One region of the Pseudomonas sp. 25 R 14 genome, then DNA from elsewhere that is predicted to be linked to it. Evidence: riboswitches for the same ligand, from Rfam matches in the RefSeq annotation. Region 1 holds a riboswitch; each other region holds the start of a gene.
What was found. Region 1 has a riboswitch for cobalamin ahead of cobO (cob(I)yrinic acid a,c-diamide adenosyltransferase). Riboswitches for the same ligand answer to the same signal wherever they lie in the genome.
Positions count from the first base shown of each region.

Region 1 (6,661 bases):
CATGCCGCCGCATTCGGCCAGCAACGGCTTGCCGGCGGCGTGATGGGCACGGATCGCCTGCAACATCGCGGTGTTTTGCGACAACGCCTGGTGATGCAGTTCCGGGTAGCCACCCGGCAGATAGAGGCTGTCGGCGTCGGGTAACGCCTGGTCGTGGATCGGCGAGAAGAAGCGCAACTCAGCGCCCATCGCCCGCAGCACGTCGAGACTGGCACCATAGGTGAACGCGAAGGCTTCATCACGGGCCACGGCAATCCGCACCCCATCCAGCAAAGGTTCGGCCTCGATCAGCTCGGGGGCGGCGAACGCCACCGGTGGTGGCAGCGCTACCTCGCAACTGCTGGCCAGGGCCTCGGCGGCCGCATCCAGGCGCAGATCCAGATCATTCAACTCGCTGGCCTGCACCAGGCCCAGGTGGCGGCTGGGCAGCTCGATACCGGTCTCTCGGGACAACGCACCGTACCAGCGCAGGCCTTCGGTCAGGCTGCCTTCAAGCAATTGCGCGTGGCGCACGGTACCGACGCGGTTGGCCAATACCCCGGCGAACGGCAAGTCCACCTGATAACGCGCCAGCCCCAACGCCAGGGCGCCAAAGGTCTGGGCCATGGCGGTGCCGTCGATCACCGCCAGCACCGGCACACCAAAATGGCGGGCCAGGTCGGCGCTGGACGGCGTGCCGTCGAACAACCCCATCACGCCCTCGATCAGGATCAGGTCCGCCTCCCCCGCCGCTTCCCACAGCAGGCGGCGACTTTCCTGCTCGCCGACCATCCACATGTCCAATTGATAGACCGGCGCGCCGCTGGCGCGCTCATGAATCATCGGGTCGAGAAAGTCCGGGCCGCATTTGAATACCCGGACCTTACGCCCCAGGTTGCGGTGCAAACGGGCCAGGGCGGCGGTGACGGTGGTCTTGCCCTGGCCCGACGCCGGCGCGGCGATCAGGACGGCAGGGCAATGGCGCGGCTGATTCAAAGTTCGATGCCCTTCTGTGCCTTGATCCCGGCCTGGAACGCGTGCTTGAGCATGCCCATTTCGGTGACGGTGTCGGCCATTTCAATCAGTTCCGGCTTGGCGCCACGACCGGTGACCAGCACATGCTGCATCGGTGGGCGGGCTTGCAGGTCGCCCAGGACCTGGTCCAGGTCGAGATAACCATGCTTGAGTGCGATGTTCAGCTCATCCAGCACCACCAGGCCAATGGACGGATCCTGCAACATTTCCCGGGAGACTTTCCAGGCTGCTTCGGCGGCAGCGATATCGCGCTGGCGGTCCTGGGTTTCCCAGGTAAAGCCCTCGCCCATCACATGGAAACGTACCTGCTCGGGGAAACGCCGGAAGAACAGCTCTTCACCGGTGCTGTTACGGCCCTTGATGAACTGCACCACGCCGCATTGCATACCGTGCCCCATGGCACGGGCCAGCATGCCAAACGCCGAACTGCTCTTGCCTTTGCCATTGCCGGTCAATACCAGCAGCAATCCGCATTCATTCGGTGAATTGGCAATGCGCTCATCAATCACCGCTTTTTTGCGCAGCATGCGCGCCAGGTGGCGTTCGTCACGATCAGGGGAATCAGTCATGGCAGCTCTCCGTTGGGGCTGGACAAAAACGGCGGGCAGGAAAAGACAATCTACATGAAGCCAAGCATCGCCCACCGTGATGCTGTTGGATGAATCAGGCCGGTCTCCGGGCTCATGAGTGGTGCCCTGTTGAACAGGGCAGTCCGACGATGCGCCTTCCCATATCGCAGGCGATACAGTGGCAAAAGCAGCGTCTTGACTCATTTACCGTTGCGGGGGCAGCGCCGGGATCGTGGCCGCACTGTAGAAAAGTGCGCGCACTCACCGGCTTCCCTGTTTCACTCGGTCGACGCGCACGCCACAGAGCACCTGAAACAAGCGGCGAAGGTTAGTGGGTTGGGGGTACAGCGTCAATTAAAGCCGGCCACACACTTGAACCATCGCCACGCGCTGTACCTCTATGACTACAGGCATTGAGGAGAAAAACATGCACAAGACCCGACTCGCCCTACTGATCATGGTTGCAGGCGTACTCGCCGCCTGCGGGGAAAGCTCAACCTTGCAGGTCTCGGATGGCACCGGGCCTTCACCGAAACTGCCGGAACCGAACAAAACCCTGATCCCCACCGTCAACATCGCCCCGGCGGTTGGCTGGCCCGCAGGCGCCAAGCCAACCGCCGCAGCCGGCACCCAGGTCGCAGCCTTTGCAGAAGACCTGGATCACCCGCGCTGGCTGTATGTATTGCCCAATGGCGATGTACTGGTCGCCGAGACCAATGCACCGCCCAAGCCGGAGGATGGCAAGGGTATTCGCGGCTGGGTCATGGAGAAGGTCATGGGCCGCGCTGGCGCGGGTGTGCCCAGCCCGAACCGCATCACCCTGCTGCGCGATGCCGACCATGATGGCGTGGCAGAAACCCGCACGGTGTTCCTGGAAAACCTCAACTCGCCGTTTGGCATGACTCTGGTCGGCAACGATTTGTATGTCGCCGATTCGGACAAGCTACTGCGTTTTCCCTATCAACCAGGAGAAACCGCAATCAAGGCCCCAGGCACCAAGGTCGTGGACTTGCCGGGCGGCCCGCTCAACCACCACTGGACAAAAAATGTCATCGCCAGCAAAGACGGGAGCAAGTTGTATGTGAGCGTCGGCTCCAACAGCAACGTCGGCGAAAACGGCCTGGAGGCCGAACAGGGACGCGCCGCCATCTGGGAAGTCGACCGGGCCAGCGGCCAGCAGCGGATCTTCGCCTCCGGCCTGCGCAACCCCAATGGCATGGCCTGGGAGCCGCAAAGCGGCAAGCTGTGGACGGCGGTCAACGAGCGCGATGAAATCGGCAGCGACCTGGTGCCGGACTACATCACCTCGGTCAAGGATGGCGGCTTCTATGGCTGGCCGTTCAGCTACTACGGCCAGCATGTCGATGTGCGGGTCACACCACAGGACCCGGACCTGGTGGCCAAGGCGATTGCGCCAGACTATGCCGTCGGGCCGCATACCGCATCATTGGGCCTGACCTTCGCACAAGGCAACACGCTACCCGCGCAGTTCAGCAACGGCGCGTTCATCGGCCAGCATGGCTCGTGGAATCGCAAACCGCACAGTGGCTACAAGGTGATCTTTGTGCCATTCGAAGGCGGCAAGCCGAAGGGGCAACCGGTGGATGTGCTGACTGGGTTTCTCAACAGTGATGAGAAAGCCATGGGGCGGCCGGTGGGTGTGGTGATCGACCCGCAAGGTGGGTTGCTAGTGGCGGATGATGTGGGGAATAAGGTGTGGCGGGTGTGGGCCGCTAAATAGCAGGCCCCGACAACACCACAAAACCAATGTGGGAGCGGGCTTGCTCGCTCCCACATTTTTTTGATCGATGCAGGTCTTAAGGATTACGCGCCAGATGCTCGGCCGGCAGCACGCGCTTGGCGCTCAAATAGGCATTCTGCCAATAGGCCTTGGACAAGGTATCAAGCTTCACCGTGCCGCCGGTTTGTGGTGCATGGACGAAACGCCCTTCGCCCACATAGATGCCGGCATGGCTGACTTGCGAGCCGCCGCCCGTGGCAAAGAACAGCAGGTCGCCGGTTTGCAGCGCATCTTCACGCACGTCCTGGGCACGCATCACGATCAGCTCGCGAGTGGTGCGCGGCAGCGAGATGCCCGCCGCATCGCGGTAGACAAAACCAATCAGGCCACTGCAATCAAACCCTGAGTCCGGTGTATTGCCGCCCCAGCGATAAGGCGTGCCGACCAGGCCCAGGGCGCGAAACAGCACGTCTTCGGCAACCGGCGAAAAGTTCTGGGTGGTGTAGTTGAACACCGGCTTGGACTTGACGGCCACAGGCGCGGGTGGAGGACGACTTGCGCAGGCACTGAGCAGTGCGGCGCAAACGAGAAGAATTAGGCGGGCCGAGGTCGACATGGGCAGAACAATCCTGATCTGGATGCGGCTTTCGCTGCCGAACGCTGAAAACTAGACCGCGCAAGCAAAGCTTGCGCGGTCAGGTTCGCAACAATATCTCAGGATTCTAGCGCTTATGCGTCAAACTTCAAGTATCACTTTAACTTTACTTGCGAGCGGTAACGCTAGTAGGGGCCATGGCCAGGGCGCGCTTGGCTTCGATGAAGGTTTTGCTCCAGTAGCTGTCGCCCAATTTATCGACCCGTACCCCACCGCTGCGGCGGCTGCTGGAGTGGATGAACTGGTCATCACCCAGGTAGATACCGGCGTGGCTGACACGACCACGGCCATTGGTACTGAAGAAAAGCAGATCGCCAGGCTTGAGGTTGTTCCGTGCGACCAACGGTGCATCCACGTTGATCATTTCGCGAGTGGAACGCGGCAGGTTCATGCCAGCTTCTTCACGAAACAGGTAACCGATAAAGCCACTGCAGTCGAAACCGGCTTCAGAGGTACCGCCGAAACGGTAACGGGTACCGATCAGGGACATGCCGCGTTCGAGGATGCTATCAGCCAGCAAAGGCAGCTGATAAGGCTTGCTATCGGAGAGTTCGGCCAGTTCTTTTTCGGTTGCCACCTCTTCCTCATAAACAGAAGAAGACTGTGTTGCAACGAATTTGGCTTGGTGCTGTTGTTGTGGTTTTTGCTGCTCAGCCACTTGTTGAGGGTGGGTGGCGCAACCAAACAACAGGGTAACGAGTGCGAGAGGCACGAGGGGTGCGAAGCGATTTAGCATGGGCACGACCGTGGCTGATGTGTAAAGAAGCCGAGACTATGCCTTCTATGACATCGATTTGCAAATTCAATCGTGATCTATGTGACTTCTTGTTTGACCTATGTCATCTAAGCCCTTACACCCCATTTAAACCCTTTTGCGTGGCAAAACCGGCCAAAACGCAGGTTTTCTGGCGCCTGTAATTTGCCAGAGGCCCCGATTTCAAAGGGCTGGCTACCAGCCGAGGGTTTCTTTGAGGAAGGGAATGGTCAGCTTGCGCTGGGCCTGCAAGGAGGCCTGGTCGAGTTGTTCGAGCAAGTCGAACAGCGCGCTCATGCTGCGGGTACCACGGGTGAGGATGAAATGCCCGACTTCATCGGTCAAGTGCAAGCCACGGCGCGATGCTCGCAATTGCAAGGCGCGCAATTTGTCTTCGTCGGACAGTGGGCGCATCTGGAAAATCAGCGCCAGGGTCAGCCGCGACTTGAGGTCGGCCAGCTTGACCGGCAACTCCCGAGGCGAGGTTGATGCAGCAATCAGCAGGCGTCGGCCGCTGTCGCGCAGGCGGTTGAACAGATGGAACAGCGCCTCTTCCCAGTCCGCCCGACCGGCAACCGCTTGCAGGTCATCCAGGCACACCAGTTCGTATTGCTCAAGGTTGTCGAGGATACCGATGCCACGGTCCAGCAGTTCGGCCAATGGCAGGTAGACCGCCGGCTCGCCCATCTGCTCAAAGCGCAGGCAGGCAGCCTGCAACAGGTGGGTACGCCCCACGCCGTCCTTGCCCCAGAGGTAGATCAGGCTTTCCGTCCACCCGGCGTCGGCTTCGCAGAGCCGCTCGACATAGCCGAGTGCAGCGGCATTGGCGCCTGGGTAGTAATTGATGAAGGTAGCGTCGTCACGCAGACGCACACCTAGGGGCAGCTGAATCGGTTTCATGCTGACTGAACGGCTCCAATCGAACCGTTAGTGGCCTCTGTGAAAAGTTTGCAAAGTTTATACCCGTGACGCCGGGCGCACAATGCAACAGACCATAAGCAAAATCAAAGGTTTGCGTTAACTCATTGGATTTTTTGGAGATTGTTTGACGCGATGGCCAAATGCCAAGCCCCACAGACAACAAACCCGGCGTTTAGCCGGGTTTGTGTCGAGCCTTACAGCTGGGGGTCATCGGCGCCGGTATAGACGTCCGAATCCTTGTACACATCATGTACATGGCGCACCAACACCATGATCACTGCCGCCACCGGCAATGCCAGCAGGATGCCGGTAAAGCCGAACAGCTCGCCGCCAGCCAGGATCGCAAAGATCACAGCCACCGGATGTAGGCCAATACGGTCACCCACCAACAAAGGCGTCAGCACCATGCCTTCCAGGGCCTGACCGACCATGAATACCGCAACAATCCCCAGCATCGGGTACAAGTCGCCGCCAAACTGGAACAGGCCGGCCACCAGCGCTGCGCCAATACCGATGACGAAGCCCATGTACGGCACAATCGCCGCCAGGCCGGCAATCATGCCGATCAACAGGCCCAGCTCCAGGCCAATCGCCATCAGCCCGCCAGAATAGATAATGCCCAGCGCCACCATCACCAGCAATTGCCCACGGACAAAGGCGCCCAGCACCTCATGGCACTCTTCGGCCAGGGACACGATGCGTTCCTCGCTATCACGGGGCAGCAGGCTGCGGATCTTGGCGATCATGATGTCCCAGTCGCGCAGTAGGTAGAACGCCACCACCGGGATCAGCACGAGGTTGGTCAACCAGCCAATCAACGCCAGGCTCGACGCCGTGGCCTGACTGAGGATCACCCCGACAATATCGGTGGTCTGACCCATATGCTCGCTGATCGCAGCCTTGACCTTGTCGAACTTCCAGAAGCCATCGGCCAGGCCCAGCTTGGACTGCGCCCACGGCATCGCCGTGTGTTGCAGCCAGTCGAGCATCTGCGGCGCCAGTTCGTA
Region 1 covers NZ_CVTS01000063.1:53,583-60,243, forward strand. The annotation lists gene BFQ03_RS22695 (cobyrinic acid a,c-diamide synthase CobB) at 1-975, opposite strand, end outside; gene cobO (cob(I)yrinic acid a,c-diamide adenosyltransferase) at 972-1,583, opposite strand; cobalamin riboswitch at 1,663-1,911, opposite strand; gene BFQ03_RS22705 (PQQ-dependent sugar dehydrogenase) at 2,011-3,324, shown strand; gene BFQ03_RS22710 (C40 family peptidase) at 3,401-3,940, opposite strand; gene BFQ03_RS22715 (C40 family peptidase) at 4,086-4,715, opposite strand; gene hda (DnaA regulatory inactivator Hda) at 4,929-5,633, opposite strand; gene BFQ03_RS22725 (AI-2E family transporter) at 5,849-6,661, opposite strand, start outside.

Region 2 (6,661 bases), on a different contig from region 1:
CAGGTAAGCGTGGGGCGGTACCAGGTCCGGGTCGTGGTAGACCGCGCTGGCATCCACCTGGTAACCCCGGGCCGGCTGGATGCCGACAAAGGTCAGGCCCAGGCGCAGGCCGGCGATCATCATGCGCCCGTCGCGACACATCGGGTCGTTGTGTGGCGTGCCCCAGCGTTCCAGCACGGCCTGGCGATTAGCTTGGGGCAGGCGCATGAACATCGCCTCGTATTCATCCAGGCCCAGGCTTTGCTGGCAAGGGCGCAGGTCGAGGCTATCGAGGTCGTTGGTCACACCGCCGAGCAGCTCGTGGATCAGGGCGGTGCCGCTGCCGGGTAGCGTTTGCGGCAGCGGATAGCCCTCGGCTTGCAGGGCAAGCAGGATATTCAAGGCGGCGGCCGGTGTGTCCAGGCCCACGCCGTTGCCGATGCGCCCGTCGCGGGTCGGGTAATTGGCGAGAATCAGTGCGATACGTTTATCTGCATTCGGCACCCGTGCCAGCTCGACCCAGCGCCCTGCCAGCTCGGCCACGAAGTCCATGCGCTCGGGCGCCGCGCGGTAGCACACCACGTCCGACTGACTGCGTTCGCTGCGCCAGGCCAAATCCTTGAAGCTGATCGGACGGCTGATGATGCGCCCGTCCAGTTCTGGCAAGGCGATGTGCATCGCCAGGTCGCGGGGCCCCAGGCCCTGTTCGCTGGCTTCCCAGCCGGGTTGGTTGTCCTGGGCGCAGATCGCCTGGATCACCGGGATATTGCGGCGAAACGGTCGCAAATGGGGGGCTTCGGGGCTGGATTGGGCAAAGCCGGTGGTGTTGAGAATCACCGCCGCCTGAACCTCATCCAGCAGATCCTCGACCACCGCCAGGCAGCCGGGCTCTTTCAAACTGGCCACCGCCATCGGCAGCGGGTTAAGACCCGCCGCCTGCAAGCGCTGGCAGAAAACATCAATAAAACCAGTATTGGCCGCCTGCAAGTGCGAACGGTAGAACAGCACCGCCGCCACCGGCCATTCGGCGTTCCAGTCTGCCTGCCAGTGATTCAGGCGGGCATTGGCCTGGTGCGGGTGATAAATCGCCGTGCGCGGCAGGGTTTGCGGCTCGGCCCACGGGTAATCACGGCCCAAGTAGCGACTGGCCAGGCAGCGATAGAAATCCAGCGCATTACCCAGCCCGCCCTGGCGCAGAAAGTGCCACAGGCGGTCGCGTTCTGCGGCGCAGACGCTACTCAAGCTGCTGAGTTCAGGATCGGGGCGGTCGTCCCCCGGTACCAGAATCAACTGCACGCCTTGCCCGGCCAGCTCCACCAGGCGCTGGATACCGTAACGCCAATATCCGATGCCGCCGTGCAGGGAAATCAGGATGACCTTGGCGTGGCGCAGCACTTGGTCGACGTACAGGTCCACCGAGGCGTGGTTCTGCACCTGCATCGGGTTGGCCAGGCGCAGGCTCGGGTAGTCGGCGGGCAGTTGCTGCGCCGCTTCGGCCAGCAGCGCCAGGCTGGAATCACCGCTGCACAGGATCACCAGCTCGGCGGGGGTTTGTCCAAGGTCGGCGATGTTGTCATCGCTGATGAAACCACCGGGCTGGGTCCTGAGCAGATGCATGGGTTAAACGCTGAGCGCAACGCGCAGTTGCGCTTCGAGGCCAGCCGCATCCAGATCCTGGCCGATCAGCACCAGGCGCGTGATGCGTGCTTCGTCGGCGCTCCAGGCGCGGTCGAAGTGCTTGTCGAAACGCGTGCCCACGCCCTGGATCAGCAGGCGCATCGGCTTGTTCGGGATCGCCGCAAAACCTTTGACACGCAGGATGCCGTGTTGCACCACCAACTGGGTCAAGGCATCGAGCAGCAACGCTTCGTCAGCCTGTGGCAGGTCGATGGAGATGGAGTCAAAAGCATCGTGATCGTGATCGTCTTCACCTTCGTGGTGATGATCGTGATGACTGTGGCGCCCATCGATATGTTCCTCGGAACCGGCGCCCAGGCCAATCAATACGTCCAGGGGCAGGCGGCCGCTGCTGGCTTCGACGATCTTCACCGCTGGCGGCAGTTCTTCGGCGACTTCCAGGCGTACCCGGGCCAGGTCTTCGGCGCTGATCAGGTCGGTTTTGTTGAGGATCACCAAGTCGGCGCTGGCCAGTTGGTCGGCAAACAGTTCGTGCAGCGGTGATTCGTGGTCCAGATTGGGATCCAGTTTACGCTGGGCGTCGACCTGATCCGGGAATGCAGCGAAGGTGCCGGCGGCCACGGCCGGGCTGTCGACCACGGTAATCACGGCGTCTACGGTGCAGGCGCTGCGAATTTCCGGCCATTGGAAGGCCTGGACCAGCGGTTTTGGCAGGGCTAGGCCGGAGGTTTCGATCAGGATATGGTCAAGGTCGCCACGGCGCGCGACCAGTTCACGCATCACCGGGAAGAACTCTTCCTGCACGGTGCAGCATAGGCAGCCGTTAGCCAGCTCATACACACGGCCGTTGGCTTCTTCTTCCGTGCAACCGATGGAGCACTGCTTGAGGATCTCGCCGTCGATGCCCAGCTCACCGAACTCGTTGACGATCACGGCAATGCGGCGGCCCTGGGCGTTATCCAGCATATGGCGCAGCAAGGTGGTTTTGCCCGAGCCGAGAAAGCCGGTGACGATAGTGACGGGGAGTTTGGCCAGTGTTTTCATCGGATGCCCTTTGGGGCGGGCATACGGGACGACTGGCCCTGCGGCGGCGCGCAGGCGCTGGATTCGTCACCGGATCACCCCGCCCGGTTGAAATGGAAAATCGGTTGCGAGGCAGGTCTCCTGGCTTGGGGCTTGCCAGCCTGGTGGCTGGCGCTGGCTGCGCCTTCCCGCCGGGTTCAGGCAGTGGCGTGGCAGTCAGATAAACCCTTTACAGTTGCGGGGGCAGCCGCGGCTTGGACCGCGTTCCCTTCTTAGCTTCGACCGGGGCCGAAGAACCTCGAACGTGCAAGGCTACGCAGTGCATGAGGACCGGTCAATTGAAAAGCGGTCGCTCAAGCCTGACCTTCTCGCCACAGGTACAGATTGACGGCCGTCCCGCGCCCATGCTCTCCTACACATCTTGTTTCAGGTGCCCTTCACAGGGTGAAACGGGAAACCGGTGACTCATGCCTGCATGACAGTCCGGTGCTGCCCCCGCAACGGTAAGCGAGCGAAGCGTCAGATCCACTGTGCCCCGGCATGGGAAGGTGATGCTTTCAGGCCCAGAGCCCCTCGCAAGCCCGGAGACCGGCCCGAACAATCAGATAACAAACCCGCGGTGGGCGGGCGCTGTTCAGAACCCTGCGTGCCCGGCTCGCGGGGTTTTCATGCGCTCGTATCACCCTGCCACTCGAAAGGGACGTGCCATGTCGATCATCAGCAGCACCTCACATACCGCCAGCACCAGCGCCACTTTGAGCCAACGCCTGACCGCCGCCATCGGCGCGTCGATCCTCGGTGCGTGCCTGGTGTATTTCGCCGGGTTCTCCCATATCGAGGCCGTGCACAACGCCGCCCACGATACGCGCCACAGCGCCGCCTTCCCGTGCCATTGAGACCTGCCGCCATGATCAAGCGTATTGCGCAAACCGCAGGGTTCACCGGCCTGCTGGCCGCCCTGTTGCTGACTCTGCTGCAAAGTTTCTGGGTAGCTCCGCTGATTCTGCAGGCCGAGACCTTCGAAAACGCCCCGGCTGCGACCGAAGTGCATGAGCATGCCGCAGGCGCTGCGGCCCATAGCCACGACGCCGAAGCGTGGGAGCCTGAAAATGGCTGGCAACGCGTGCTGTCCACCACCGGCGGCAACCTGGTGGTCGCCGTCGGTTTTGCGCTGATGCTGGCCGGCCTGTACACCCTGCGCGCCCCGACGCGCACCGCCCAGGGCTTGCTCTGGGGCCTGGCCGGCTATGCGACCTTTGTTCTGGCTCCCACCCTCGGTTTGCCGCCTGAGCTGCCGGGCACTGCGGCGGCTGACCTGGCGCAACGGCAGATCTGGTGGATCGGCACGGCAGCGTCTACCGCCGCTGGCATTGCGTTGATTGTGTTTGGCCGCAACTGGCTGCTGAAAATCCTTGGCGTGGCGATCCTGGCGGTGCCCCATGTCATGGGTGCGCCACAGCCGGAAGTTCACTCGATGCTCGCCCCCGAAGCATTGGAAGCCCAATTCAAGATCGCCTCGCAGCTGACCAACGTCGCGTTCTGGCTGGCTTTGGGGCTGATCAGCGCCTGGTTGTTTCGCCGCAATCGTGACGATCAATACGCGGCATGATTCTGACTGTCGGCCTGGGTTGTCAGCGTGGCTGTGAGGTTGAGGCCTTGCTGGAACTGTTCAACAGCGCTCTGGCCGAGGCCGGTATCGACCCCGGCCAGATAAACGCATTGGCAAGTATTGCCCACAAGCGTGATGAACCGGGCATGATCGCCCTGGCCAACGCCTTGAATCTGCCATTGCAGTGCTTTGATGCACAACAACTGCTGCCTTACGAAGGGCGATTGAGCCACAGGTCGGCTGTGGTTTTCGCCCATACAGGGTGCTACGGCATCGCCGAAAGTGCCGCTTTGGCATTGGCAGAACAGCTCGCCAACGCCCCTGCCCGACTGCTGATCACCCGCAAAAAAGCCGCCAGGGCCACGTTTGCATTGGCCTGCGCCGGCTAAAGTCCGATAATTGCCCCTCTCGATCATGAGCCGTACTCATGCTCGCCCGCTTTTGCACAGGATTTTTCCATGACTGTTTTCTTCATCGGCGCTGGTCCCGGCGACCCGGAACTGATCACCGTCAAGGGCCAGCGCCTGATCCGCAGTTGCCCGGTGATCCTCTACGCAGGCTCACTGGTGCCGGCTGCCGTACTCGAAGGGCATCGGGCCGAACAGGTGGTCAACAGCGCCGAACTGAACCTGGAGCAGATCATTGGCTTGATCAAGGTCGCCCATGAGAAAGGCCAGGACGTGGCGCGGGTACATTCCGGTGATCCGAGCCTGTATGGGGCGATTGGCGAACAAATCCGCCATTTGCGCGAGCTGGGGATCCCCTTCCAGATCATTCCCGGGGTCACGGCGGTGGCAGCCTGTGCCGCGCTGCTGGAAACTGAACTGACCCTGCCGGATATCGCCCAAAGCGTAATCCTGACCCGTTATGCGGACAAAACCACGATGCCGGCCGGTGAAGCCTTCGCCAGCCTGGCCAGCCATGGCACGACCATGGCGGTGCACCTGGGGGTCAATCATCTGGAGAGAATCGTCGCCGAACTGCTGCCGCACTATGGCGCGGATTGCCCGATTGCCGTGGTGCATCGCGCGACGTGGCCGGATCAGGATTGGGCCATTGGCACCTTGGCGGATATTGTCGAAAAGGTCGCGGCGAAGGGTTTCAGGCGCACGGCGCTGATCGTGGTGGGCCGGGTGTTGGCCAGTGATCACTTCAGCGAATCCTCGCTGTATCGCGCAAGTCACGCCCACCTCTACCGGCCCTGATACTACGCAAGCCCGCTCCCACAGTTGATCTTCTTTGTTAGAAAGGTTGTGTAAGGCAATGATTTATTGGCATAAAAAAACGGCGCTCACGGGCGCCGTTTTTTGTTTGCAGCGAACACCTTAGTAGTAGGCGTTTTCTTTCTGCGTGTGGTCGGTCACGTCACGTACACCCTTGAGCTCGGGGATCCGCTCCAGCAACGTGCGCTCGATACCTTCGCGCAAGGTCACGTCAGCCTGGCCGCAGCCCTGGCAGCCACCACCGAACTTGAGCACGGCGATGCCGTCATCCACCACGTCGATCAGGCTGACCTGGCCGCCATGGCTGGCCAGGCCCGGGTTGATTTCGGTTTGCAGGTAATAGTTGATGCGCTCATTGACCGGGCTGTCGGCATTGACGTTCGGCACCTTGGCGTTAGGGGCCTTGATGGTCAATTGGCCACCCATGCGGTCAGTGGCGTAGTCGACCACGGCATCGTCAAGGAAGGCTTCGCTGAAGGCGTCGATGTACGCGGTGAAGCTCTTGAGCCCCAGGGCGGTGTCTTCAGGCTTTTCTTCCCCCGGCTTGCAGTAGGCAATGCACGTCTCTGCGTACTGGGTGCCAGGCTGGGTAATGAAGACGCGGATGCCGATACCCGGGGTGTTCTGCTTGGACAGCAGATCAGCCAGGTAATCGTGGGCGGCGTCGGTAATGGTTATGGCAGTCATGGGAACTCCTCACAGGCTTGCTGGCAGTTTACGCCAATCGCCTGCGCGGTACAAAGTCCTAGTATTTTTGTCAGGCAAATCCGCATCTACAGGTTCTCGTAGCGATTCATGTCCAGCACACCCTCTTCCACCGGCGTGGTTTCGTGCAGGTACTGCGACAAATCGTGGAAGTACTCCCAGAACTGCGGGTGACTGCGGCGGATGCCCCAGCGCTCGACAATCCGCTCAAAACGCTTGGCGTCCCTGGCCAACTCCATGTCTTCGACGAACTCCGGTACATCCTCGGCCGGCACGTTGAAGATGAAGTTGGGGTAGCTGCTGAGCACGCCTGGGTAGATCGTCAGGGTATCCAGGCCCGGCTGATAGCGATAAGCCTCGCCCAACATGAATGCCACGTTACTGTGGGCGCGGTTGCGCAGCAGGCTGTAGACCTCGCGTTTGCCGCTGCGGGTCTGGATGCGCAGCAGGGTGGCTTCGGGCAATTGCTCGATCACCTTGAGCC
Region 2 covers NZ_CVTS01000038.1:204,699-211,359, forward strand. The annotation lists gene cobN (cobaltochelatase subunit CobN) at 1-1,596, opposite strand, end outside; gene cobW (cobalamin biosynthesis protein CobW) at 1,600-2,661, opposite strand; cobalamin riboswitch at 2,754-2,956, opposite strand; cobalamin riboswitch at 3,052-3,252, shown strand; gene BFQ03_RS10820 (CbtB domain-containing protein) at 3,348-3,536, shown strand; gene BFQ03_RS10825 (CbtA family protein) at 3,548-4,249, shown strand; gene BFQ03_RS10830 (cobalamin biosynthesis protein) at 4,246-4,638, shown strand; gene cobM (precorrin-4 C(11)-methyltransferase) at 4,708-5,454, shown strand; gene nfuA (Fe-S biogenesis protein NfuA) at 5,575-6,159, opposite strand; gene BFQ03_RS10845 (fatty acid cis/trans isomerase) at 6,246-6,661, opposite strand, start outside.
Region 2: another riboswitch for cobalamin. It lies ahead of cobW (cobalamin biosynthesis protein CobW); the one in region 1 lies ahead of cobO (cob(I)yrinic acid a,c-diamide adenosyltransferase).

Region 3 (6,661 bases), on a different contig from region 1:
GCCGCTGATCAGGATTTCATCCGGCGTGCCCAGGTACGCACCCCAATAGATTTCCAGGTCCTGATCCGCGACGCTGCGGTAAGAGTCCTCGGCATCCAGCATCACCACCAGCGTATCGGCATCACCGACCTGCCCCGCCGCGAGCCGACGCCCGGTGGTGATCTCGATGGAACGGCCGATGCGGTTCAGTGGCACCTTGTGCTGGGCCGCCAAGGCCTGGACGCTGGTGATCCCGGGGATGACCTCGAACTCAAACACACTGCTGCCACTGGCCAGGATCGCCTGCAGGATGCGGATGGTACTGTCGTACAACGCCGGATCGCCCCAGGCCAGAAAGGCCCCTACTTCGCCGTCGGCCATTTGTTCGTTGATCATCCGCTCAAATGTCTGTTGCTTGTCGCGGTTCAGATCCTGCACGGCCGTGGTGTAGTCGATCTCGCCACGCACACGCTCGGGGCAGTCGGCCTCGACAAAGCGGTAGGCATGCCCAGCGTCGATATAGGTCTGGCAGATCTCCCGACGCAGGTCGATCAACTTGTCCTTGCTCTGGCCCTTGTCCATCAGGAAAAACACATCGGTGCGGTTCAGCGCCTTCACCGCCTGCATGGTGATGTAGTCGGGGTTGCCGGCGCCAATGCCGATGATCAGGATCTTTTTCATGAAGGTGTTCTCAGTGCGGGGCCGGGATTTTGCCATGTTCGTGCCGCTCAGGTCTCGCGCGTTTCCAGGCGCAGGCGCCAGACGTTGTTGAAACGCAGTTCGGTGGACGACAGCGGCTCCACGTCGATCAGGTAAAACATGGCGACGGGTGATTGCATTGCATGCAGCAAAGCCGCACGAATCACCGCCGGATGCGTCACCGCCAGCACATGGCCGGGCTGCTCTGCGAGGTTTTGCATCCACTGGCTGACGCGCTCGCACAACTGCACCACTGACTCACCACGATGAGGCGCACTGGCGCTGTCGGTGAGCCAGGTCATCAGTTCGTCGCGGTCGATGTCATTGATGTCCAGACCGCGCCAATGACCTACATCCATGTCGCGCAACCCGTCATCAATCGTTGCGTGCTTGCCGAACAGCGTCGCCGTTTGCCGGGCCCTGGTCTCAGGCCCGCATAACAGGCGTGGCGTTTTTTTAAAGCGCGCGGCCAGCCTCAAGGGCGACGGAGGCGTTTCCAGGGCTTCATCAAGGGCAAAATGCCCAAGCTTTTGCGCACGGGTCATACCATGGCAAATCAGCGTCAATCGGGTGCTCTGCATGAAAATGCGGCTCTGGTGATCAAGCGAAGAAAATATATTACAACGATCTGGCCTCACGGGACCGAACACTAGAGAAGTTGACCAACAGTCGCGGGAATGTTCAGATGCCGTCCTGTTTCAGGTGCCTCATGCCGCCGCGCATGGGGTGAAACGGGAAACCGGTACGCTCGATCGAGCAAGTCCGGTGCTGCCCCCGCAACGGTATACGCGTGAGCTCTTCGACACACCACTGTGGCCAGAACGCCATGGGAAGGTGAAGAGTTCGATACGCGTGAGCCCGGAGACCGGCCTGGAATTTCTGTTTGGCAAAATCCTGCGGTGGGCGGGCATGGGCCGGTATTGGCGTGTGCTCGATGCCTTCTCCTGCGTGCTTCTGCGAAGATACTTTCGGGAAGACTATGATTTTTCAACGTTGCGTCACAGCGGGTCCTAGCCTGCTGCTGGGTTGCCTGTTCAGCCCCCTGCTACTCGCCGACAACCGTGCCCTGGAACTCAAGCCGCAGACCGTTTCCGCGCCGTCGGTGGAATCCACCACCGTGGCCGACATGGCCCAGTACGGCAGCAAGGTCGAGATTGTCACCCGCGAGCAGATCGAACGCGCCGGCCCCAGCGCGGATATCACGCGGGCGATGCAGATGTTCATCCCCGGTTTCTACGTCGCCCCGAAAAACGGCCCGTTCGACTACGGCACCTACTCCCTGCTGGGCGGGCGCAATGACGACACCCTGATCCTGCTTGACGGCGTACGCCTGAACAACCGCCTGTACGGAGGCCTGTACCTGGATACCTTGCCGGCCAACGCCGTGGAGCGCATCGAAGTGCTCAAGGGTGGCCAGAGCCTGTTGTTCGGCACCCAGGCCGTGGCGGGGGTCATCAACATCGTCACACGCAGCCCGCAAACCCGTGACGTATCCGGCGAGACCAACCTGGGCGTCGATACCTTTGGCGGCACCACCGGCGATGCCCGGGCCGAGCGGATTTTCAGCAATGGCCTGGGCGACCTGGGCCTGCTGGCCTACGTCAGCCATAACGTGTCCGAGGGCTACCAGCCGTTTCGCAACCGCGACATGAGCAACGTCACCGACAAGAAACGTTCCTACGAAGTCACCACCCTCGGCGCCAAGGCCATCCAGTCCTTGGGCGATGACTCGCGCCTGGAGCTGTTTTACCAGTACACCGACGCCAACCTGGACTTCGCCGGCGCCACCAACAACCGCAAGACCACCAACGACCGCGTGCAGCAGATTGCCACGGCGACCTTCGAACAACGCCTCAACGAGCGGTTGAGCTACTTCGTCAAGGGCCATATCAACGATTGGGACACCCGCTACTCACGGGTCAACAACACCGCCGACGGCGGCACCCTGGTGCGCAATCACGATGACTACTGGGGCTTCACTGACTGGGGCGTGCAGGCCGAAGGCAAGGCCGAGCTTGAGGGCGGCCATGTGCTGGTGTTCGGCTCTGACAACCAGTGGTTCAAGGGCCAGGACGACGTGATGGTCATCGACAACAACAAGGCCGAGGCCCACGCCTTGTACACCCAGTTGCGCCCGCAGATAGACGCCCTGCCCGACTGGCACCCGAGCATTGGCGTGCGCCACGAAGCCATGAGCGGCGGTGACAGTGCCACCGTTGGCATGCTCACCTCGCTCTATGACCTCAATGCCAACTGGGCCTTGCGCGGCCAGTACGGCACGGCGTACAAGCTGCCGAACGCCGAGCAACTGTTCGTCAACGAGCCCGGCGACGAGATCGGCAACCGTAACCTCAAGCCGGAAAAAAGCCGCAACGCCGAGCTGGGCCTGGACTACAAGGGCCTGCTGGCCGATCGCGACTTCAGCGCCAGCGTGACCCTGTTCAAGCGCAAGATCACCCACCTGATCACCGTCGACGATGCCCAGTGGGTCAACGGCCAGGGGCAGATCCAGATGCGCGGTTTCGAGGTCGACGCCAAGCTGGCGCTCAACGAGCAATGGAACCTGCAAGCGGACATGACCCGCAACCTCACCGAGTCCCGTGCCGGCGTGACCATCAATGATGTGCCGAGCTTCTTCGCCCGTTCACGTGTGGGCTTTGAGTCGCAGAATCGCCTATGGGGCGCCGGCGCGGCTATCCGCTACATCCACGATGTGATCAGTTCGAAAAAAGTCGAGTACGGCCACTACTCGGTGGTGGATGCCGATGCCTACCGCTACCTCGACAACGCCCATCAACACCGGGTGAGCCTGCTGGTGGAAAACCTGTTCGACCGTGACTACGTCACCAGTCGCTCCAGTAACGTCGACAACCTGGGCCGACCGTTCACTTCTGAGGTGCGTTATACGTATCGCTTCTGATGACTGAGATCACGCAAATCGACGGGGTGGACACGCACCCCGACTGGTCCTGTATCCCCGATCATGCCCGCCATGTGCTGCTGTGTACCGGCCCGCGCTGCACCCAGCGCGGCGCCTTGCAGCTGTGGAAGACCTTGCGCCGGCGCCTGTTGGAACACCAGCGCATTGAAGTACCCGGCGGTGTACTGCTCACACGTACCCATTGCCAGTTCCCCTGCAACCTGGGGCCAGTGCTCACGGTCTACCCGGAGCGCTGCTGGTATGGGGTGCACAGCAAGGCCGATGCCGTGCGCCTGGTGGATGTACACCTGGTCGGCGGCGAAGTGCTTGAAGAATTGCTGATCCGGGAGCGCCCATGAAACGCCTGGGAGGATTTGCCATCGCCCTGTTGTGGAGTGCATCGGTCCTGGCTGACGGCTACCGCAATTGCCAGCAGGATTGGCGCCTGCCCCACGCGCCGCCGTCGCGGATTGTCGCCCTCAACCAACACGCCGCCGACATGCTGCTGGCCCTGGGCGCCGGCCCGACACTGGTGGGCGTGGCGTACCTGGATGACAACGGTGCCGCGCATCAGTTGGGTCAGTATTTGGGTGTGCCGGTGATTGCGCCGCGCTACCCGGCCAGCGAGGTGCTGTATGGGCAACGGCCGGATCTGGTGGTGGGAGGATTTGCCACGGCCTTTGGCAACGGCATCACCTCGCGTACCGGGCTGGCCGGCAACGGGGTGGGCTCCTATCTACTGGAGTCGGCCTGTGCCGGGCATTCCCTGGACTTCTTCGGCCACATTCGCAATGACCTGCTGACGTTGGGCAACCTGCTGCATAAACCGCAGCGGGCCCGCGACCTGATTGACGCGCTGGACGCCGACCTCGCCCGCGCTCAGGCACTCGCCAGGCCGGAAAAACCCTTGTCGGTGTTTTACCTCGACAGTGAAGTCAACGGCCTCGACAGCGAAGGAGGACAAGGCTTTGTCACCGCCCTGCTGGCCGCCGCCGGGGCACGTAACCTGTTTGCCGGGGTCAATCAATACCGGGTCACGGTCAGCAGTGAAACCCTGCTGATAAGCGACCCGGACGTGATCCTGCTGGCCGATGCCGTGTGGTCCCCGGCCAGCCGCAAACGCCAGTTGCTGACCCGTGACCCGGTGCTGTCGCGCCTGCGAGCGGTGCGGGAAAACCGCATGATCGATATCCCGTTTACGCACCTGGTGCCCAACGTCGGCAGTGCCCAGGTGGTGCTGGACCTGGCGCGCGAACTCAACGCCCTGTAGGGGCGGGCTTGCTCGCGAAAAACTTACAGGCGCCGCATTCATTCAGTAAGCACGCGTTATCGTTGACGTTCTTCGCGGGCAAGCCCGCTCCTACAGGAGGTCAGGCCATTCATGACTTCTGGTCAAGAGTCATTTGAAGATTCTTGGGTGTTTCTCCTGGTGTTCCCGGCCGATACTCAAGGCCATTGTCCACGCCATAACTGGAGTCACTTATGTCTATTCCCGCATTCGGCCTTGGCACTTTCCGCCTGCAAGGCCAGGTGGTCATCGATTCCGTCAGCACCGGCCTCGACCTCGGCTACCGGGTCATCGATACCGCACAGATCTACGAGAACGAAGCGGATGTCGGCCAAGCCATCGCCGACAGCGGCATCCCCCGCGACGAGCTGTTCATCACCAGCAAGATCTGGATCGCCAATTTTGCCCAAGGCCAGTTGATCCCCAGCCTCAGGGAAAGCCTGCGCAAGCTCAAGACCGACTACCTGGACCTGACCCTGATTCACTGGCCCTCCCCGGAAAACCAGGTGCCCGTCGCCGAGTTCATGGGGCAGTTGCTCGAAGCCAAGCACCTGGGCCTGACCCGCCAGATCGGCATCTCCAACTTCACCGTCGCACTGATGAAAGAGGCCATCGCCGCCGTCGGTGCCGAGCACATCGCCACCCACCAGATCGAGCTGCACCCGTACCTGCAAAACCGTACTGTGGTGGATTTCGCCACGCGCCACGGTATCCACATTACGTCCTATATGACCCTGGCCTACGGTGAAGTGCTGAAAGACCCGGTGATCCAGGCGATTGCCGAACGCAACCACGCCACACCGGCACAGGTGGCCCTGGCCTGGGCGATGCAGTTGGGGTATGCGGTGATTCCGTCCTCGACCCAACGCGCCAACCTGCACAGCAACCTCAAGGCCGTGCAACTGACCTTGAGCGAAGCCGATATGGCGCAAATCGCCGGCCTGGAGCGTGGTCATCGCCTGACCAGCCCCAAGGGTATTGCGCCGCAGTGGGACTGAGCTAAACCGCCGGGCTGCGCGCCAGCTCCCGCAGCCAGGGCAAGACCCGCAAGCCGCTGGCCGGTGACGGCGGGTCGATGATGTCCATGAAGTGCTCCAGGGTGACGCTGTCTGGCGATCCCGGCAAGCGCACCAGGACCAGAGGCGCAGGGGATACTGGCGCGCCCAGGTCCTGGTCGTCATATACCAGCACATGTCGCACCTGCGGATGTTGTTTCTGGAACGCCAGCGCTCCCCCCGTGCTGGCGAACAGGCCGGAATGGATAATCAACACGTCGAATGGCTCGGCGGGAATAGCGGTCAGGATCAGCACTTCATCGAAGGTCTGCACCGGGACGATCCGATAGTAGCCCAACTGATTGAGCATTTTTTCGATATGCAACCGTTGCAGGTGCTGTTCATCGGCAATCAGGATGGTCAGTGCTTTGGTTGGCATGGCAAGTCCCTGAGCAGGCAGCTTTCGTAGAAAGCAGGAGGGGCCTACTTTTCCAGACATAATTCGACGACAAAATCAGCAGAGTTCCCCATCTGTGTAGGAGTTATCCCAAACCCGCCCCTCATGCCTGATCGCAGTAGTCCGTCAGGGCCTGATGCAACTGATCAATGGCTTGCTGCACACCTGTTACCGCAGAGTCCAACGCTTCAGGGTCGCGCTGTTCACAGGCAGCTTCCAGCGCTTCGCAGTGACTCACCAATGCCTGGGCCTCGACCAGCCGCGCCCCACCCTTGGTGCGATGGGCCAGGTCGTGCAACTGGGCGTAGTCGTGCTGTGCCAGC
Region 3 covers NZ_CVTS01000068.1:245,151-251,811, forward strand. The annotation lists gene cobF (precorrin-6A synthase (deacetylating)) at 1-660, opposite strand, end outside; gene BFQ03_RS27550 (histidine phosphatase family protein) at 708-1,259, opposite strand; cobalamin riboswitch at 1,362-1,567, shown strand; gene BFQ03_RS27555 (TonB-dependent receptor plug domain-containing protein) at 1,658-3,598, shown strand; gene BFQ03_RS27560 ((2Fe-2S) ferredoxin domain-containing protein) at 3,598-3,957, shown strand; gene BFQ03_RS27565 (ABC transporter substrate-binding protein) at 3,954-4,868, shown strand; gene dkgB (2,5-didehydrogluconate reductase DkgB) at 5,081-5,884, shown strand; gene BFQ03_RS27575 (ANTAR domain-containing protein) at 5,886-6,320, opposite strand; partial or broken gene BFQ03_RS27580 (transporter substrate-binding domain-containing protein) at 6,442-6,661, opposite strand, start outside.
Region 3: another riboswitch for cobalamin. It lies ahead of BFQ03_RS27555 (TonB-dependent receptor plug domain-containing protein); the one in region 1 lies ahead of cobO (cob(I)yrinic acid a,c-diamide adenosyltransferase).